2 regions of the Citrobacter braakii genome follow, and region 2 is predicted to be linked to the other one. Evidence: riboswitches for the same ligand, from Rfam matches in the RefSeq annotation. Region 2 holds a riboswitch; the other holds the start of a gene.
The links. A riboswitch is a leader RNA that binds a small molecule or an ion and turns the genes downstream of it on or off. The one in region 2 is predicted to bind thiamine pyrophosphate.

Region 1: another riboswitch for thiamine pyrophosphate. It lies ahead of thiM (hydroxyethylthiazole kinase); the one in region 2 lies ahead of thiC (phosphomethylpyrimidine synthase ThiC).

What each region holds. Positions count from the first base shown of each region.
Region 1 covers NZ_CP045771.1:2,731,030-2,733,230, forward strand. Annotated here, with positions in the region: gene GFC06_RS12610 (hypothetical protein) at 416-568, opposite strand; TPP riboswitch at 721-817, shown strand; gene thiM (hydroxyethylthiazole kinase) at 849-1,637, shown strand; gene thiD (bifunctional hydroxymethylpyrimidine kinase/phosphomethylpyrimidine kinase) at 1,634-2,201, shown strand, end outside.
Region 2 covers NZ_CP045771.1:685,472-687,672, forward strand. Annotated here, with positions in the region: gene nudC (NAD(+) diphosphatase) at 1-231, opposite strand, end outside; gene GFC06_RS03120 (Rsd/AlgQ family anti-sigma factor) at 328-816, shown strand; TPP riboswitch at 866-988, shown strand; gene thiC (phosphomethylpyrimidine synthase ThiC) at 1,072-2,201, shown strand, end outside.

The DNA of each region.
Region 1 (2,201 bases), 2.0 Mb from region 2:
TGTTGCGTTGTGTATTGTCATATACCTCATCAGCCATAGCTCGATGCTTCCTCTTATATGGATGAGTATAATAAACAATGTTCCGTTTCCTTTCTGGTATATCATAAATAGAGGGTACTTTTGTATAGTGATACTCTTCTGCGTCTAATTCGTAATAGATTCGTGATTCATCGAAAGCTCTGAAAGGGATCAATATATGCTGAAAATCCTCAGGGGCTAGCTCCCTTCCGGCATCCCATGCCCGGATAAGCCTAAATTCTCTCATGTAAAACCTTCATGAAGTAAAAAGTTTATATTATCATCGGCCGATGCGTGGTCAATTATTTAGATTGTGAATGCTTCAAATGATATTCATTGGTTTCATGGGTGAAATGCAAACTTGGAAATGATTCAGGTTAATTATTTTATTCACTGATTAAAACCCTTCTTTTCTTCTGTCCTTTGAACAGAAACTATAGTTGTGAGTAAAATTTACTTGAATGATTTCTAATGTGAAAGAACCTACGGCTCCTTCAACCGACATAACCACGGTGATGATCTGATGCACAGTAAAACGGGCTTTACGCATAGCGATCTCCTTCGTTGGCAGATTGAGTATGCTGGAAGATATCTCTAGATGTGAATGGCACGATTATGCGGGATGTTTACAGGACGCCGGTCAGGGGCTTGCTTTAGCAAGCTACTTCCTCTACGCTGTTAATATTATTGGAATTTATGTAACTAAATGACTCGGGGTGCCCTTCCTGGTGAAGGCTGAGAAATACCCGTACCACCTGATCTGGATAATGCCAGCGTAGGGAAGTCTGACACTGCTCGTGTCCCTTCTTCGCGCGGGCAGGAGCTGAACCATGCAGCCTGACCTGCACAGCCGCACACTCGCGGCTCACACCTTACACCAATTTAGAACGCTTTCCCCTCTCACACACTGCATGACCAACGAGGTCGTGCAAAGCTTTACGGCCAATACGCTGCTGGCGCTGGGCGCATCACCTGCAATGGTAATCGAGCCCGAGGAAGCCAGTCAGTTCGCGGCTATTGCCAGTGCATTACTGATTAACGTCGGCACCTTAACCCGGGAACGGGCTACGGCGATGCGCGCCGCAGTTGAGCGGGCACAACTTGCTAAAACCCCGTGGACGCTCGATCCCGTTGCCGTGGGGGCGCTGGAGTTTCGTCGTCGCTTCTGTCTGGATTTGTTGGCGCTACAGCCTGCGGCTATCCGCGGCAACGCTTCGGAAATACTGGCTCTGGCGGGTATGAACGGCGGGGGACGCGGCGTGGATACGACCGATACGGCAGCCGCTGCGCTTCCCGCAGCGCAGGCACTGGCTCGTCAGGTTGGGACCATTGTCGTGGTTACCGGCGAAATTGACTATGTCACCGATGGTCAGCGTACCGTCTGCGTGAACGGGGGGGACCCGTTGATGACGCGCGTGGTGGGCACCGGATGCGCGCTGTCGGCGGTCGTTGCGGCCAGCTGCGCCCTTCACGGTGACCGGCTTGATAACGTCGCCTCCGCCTGTAGCTGGATGAAACAGGCTGGACAAATAGCCACTCAACAATCAACCGGACCGGGCAGTTTTGTCCCGGCATTTATCGACGCCCTCTATAACCTGAATGCGCAGGAGCAACTATGAAACGGATTAACGCATTAACCATTGCCGGAACCGATCCAAGCGGTGGCGCAGGTATTCAGGCCGATTTAAAAACGTTCTCGGCGCTTGGCGCTTACGGCTGCTCGGTTATCACGGCGTTGGTGGCGCAAAATACGCGCGGGGTGCAGTCGGTGTATCGCATTGAACCTGACTTTGTCGCCGCACAACTGGATTCGGTGTTCAGTGATGTGCGTATCGACACCACTAAAATCGGTATGCTGGCGGAAACGGATATTGTTGAAGCGGTCGCCGAACGCTTGCGTCGCCATCGGGTGCAAAATGTCGTGCTGGATACCGTGATGCTGGCGAAAAGCGGCGATCCGTTGCTGTCTCCTTCGGCGGTTGAAACGCTGCGTACCCATTTGCTGCCGCAGGTTTCGATTATCACCCCAAATTTACCCGAAGCAGCGGCGCTGCTCGGGGCTCCCCATGCGCAGACTGAGCAGGAGATGTTAGAACAGGGAAGGGCGCTGCGGGCGCTGGGCTGCGAGGCGGTGTTGATGAAAGGCGGTCATCTGGAGAATGCGCAAAGCCCCGACTGGCTCT
Region 2 (2,201 bases):
GCCAACGTCCTGGTCAATGACCTGGCGCACCGATCCCATATCGTACCGACGCTGCTGCTGCACCAGCCAGACCGTCTCTCCTTCCCATTCGCCTATAGGAAGTGCACGCTGCCCGGTCAGATCAAAACTTGCTGCGTCGCCGTAAGGCAGTTCGCCATGAGGCAACCATAACTTTTGCTCATGACTGACAATCCACCAGCCGCTATCTAATTTTTCAATTATACGATCCATATCTCTTGCGCAACCTTTGCTTCACAGGCATGTTGTTTACATTATTTTTACATTTACGGGTGAGCCGTTCCTAAACACCATCTTGCGGAGTCAATCATGCTAAACCAGCTGGAAAGCCTGACGGAGCACGTCGGAGGAAGTAACAAACTGGTTGATCGCTGGCTACATGTACGTAAGCACCTGCTCGTGGCTTACTACAATCTGGTTGGCATTAAGCCTGGCAAAGAATCGTACATGCGGCTCAATGAAAAGGCGCTGGATGATTTTTGCCAGAGCCTGGTCGATTACCTTTCCACCGGACACTTCAGTATTTATGAACGTATTCTCCATAAATTGGAAGGGAACGGGCAGCTTTTAAAAGCCACAAAAATTTGGCCGCTCCTGGAAGCCAATACGCAACTGATCATGGACTACTATGATTCCAGTCTGGAGACCGCCATTGATCACGATAACTTCCTTGAATTTCAACAGGCCTTATCGGATATCGGCGAGGCGCTGGAAGCCCGGTTCGTGCTGGAAGATAAGCTGATCATGCTGGTTTTTGATGCGATGCACGAGAGTGGCATGATCAAACGTCCTGCTTGAGATTTGCGACATTAACGCGTAATTTACATTCATTACCTCTTTTTGAGGTTACTTCTTGTCGGAGTGCTTATTTTCCACAGCAGCATGAGTGGAAAAGGCTGAGACCGTTAATTCGGGATCCGCGGAACCTGATCAGGTTAAAACCTGCGAAGGGAACAAGAGTCAATCTACAACCGTATCGCCCTTTGGCGTTCGTCTCTCTTGCTTCATCCGTCGTCTGACAAGCCATATCCTTACTTTTATTTGGAATGAGCTATGTCTGCCACTACTAAACCATCACGCCGCGAACAGCGCGCCCAAGCCCAACACTTTATCGACACGCTGGAAGGTACCGCCTTTCCTAACTCAAAACGTATCTACATCACCGGTTCGCAGGCGGATATCCGCATCCCGATGCGCGAAATCCAGCTAAGTCCTACGCTGATTGGTGGTACGAAAGACAACCCGCAGTTTGAAGAGAACGAAGCCGTGCCGGTGTACGACACCTCCGGGCCGTACGGCGATCCTGATGTGGCGATTAACGTTCAGCAGGGTCTGGCAAAACTGCGCCAGCCATGGATTGCGGCGCGTAACGATAGCGAAGAATTAGACGACCGTAGCTCCGCTTATACCAAACAACGTCTGGCCGACGATGGCCTGGACGAGCTGCGTTTCAGCGGCCTGCTGACGCCAAAACGCGCCAAAGCCGGCAAGCGCGTTACCCAGTTGCACTATGCCCGTCAGGGGATGGTTACCCCGGAGATGGAATTTATCGCCATCCGTGAAAACATGGGCCGCGAGCGCATTCGTAGTGAAGTGCTGCGCCATCAGCATCCAGGAATGAACTTTGGTGCGCGCCTGCCGGAAAACATCACCCCGGAATTCGTGCGTGATGAAGTCGCTGCGGGCCGCGCGATTATTCCTGCCAACATCAACCACCCGGAATCCGAGCCGATGATCATCGGCCGCAACTTCCTGGTGAAGGTGAACGCCAACATCGGTAACTCGGCGGTGACCTCCTCCATTGAAGAAGAGGTGGAGAAGCTGGTGTGGTCGACCCGCTGGGGCGCAGATACGGTGATGGACCTCTCCACCGGCCGCTATATTCACGAAACCCGCGAGTGGATCCTACGTAACAGCCCGGTGCCGATCGGTACCGTACCGATCTACCAGGCGCTGGAGAAGGTTAACGGGATCGCTGAAGATCTCACCTGGGAAGCCTTCCGTGACACGCTGCTCGAACAAGCCGAACAGGGCGTCGACTACTTCACCATTCACGCGGGCGTACTGCTGCGCTACGTGCCGATGACCGCTAAACGCCTGACAGGTATTGTCTCGCGCGGCGGTTCGATCATGGCGAAATGGTGTCTTTCTCATCACAAAGAGAACTTCCTGTTTGAACATTT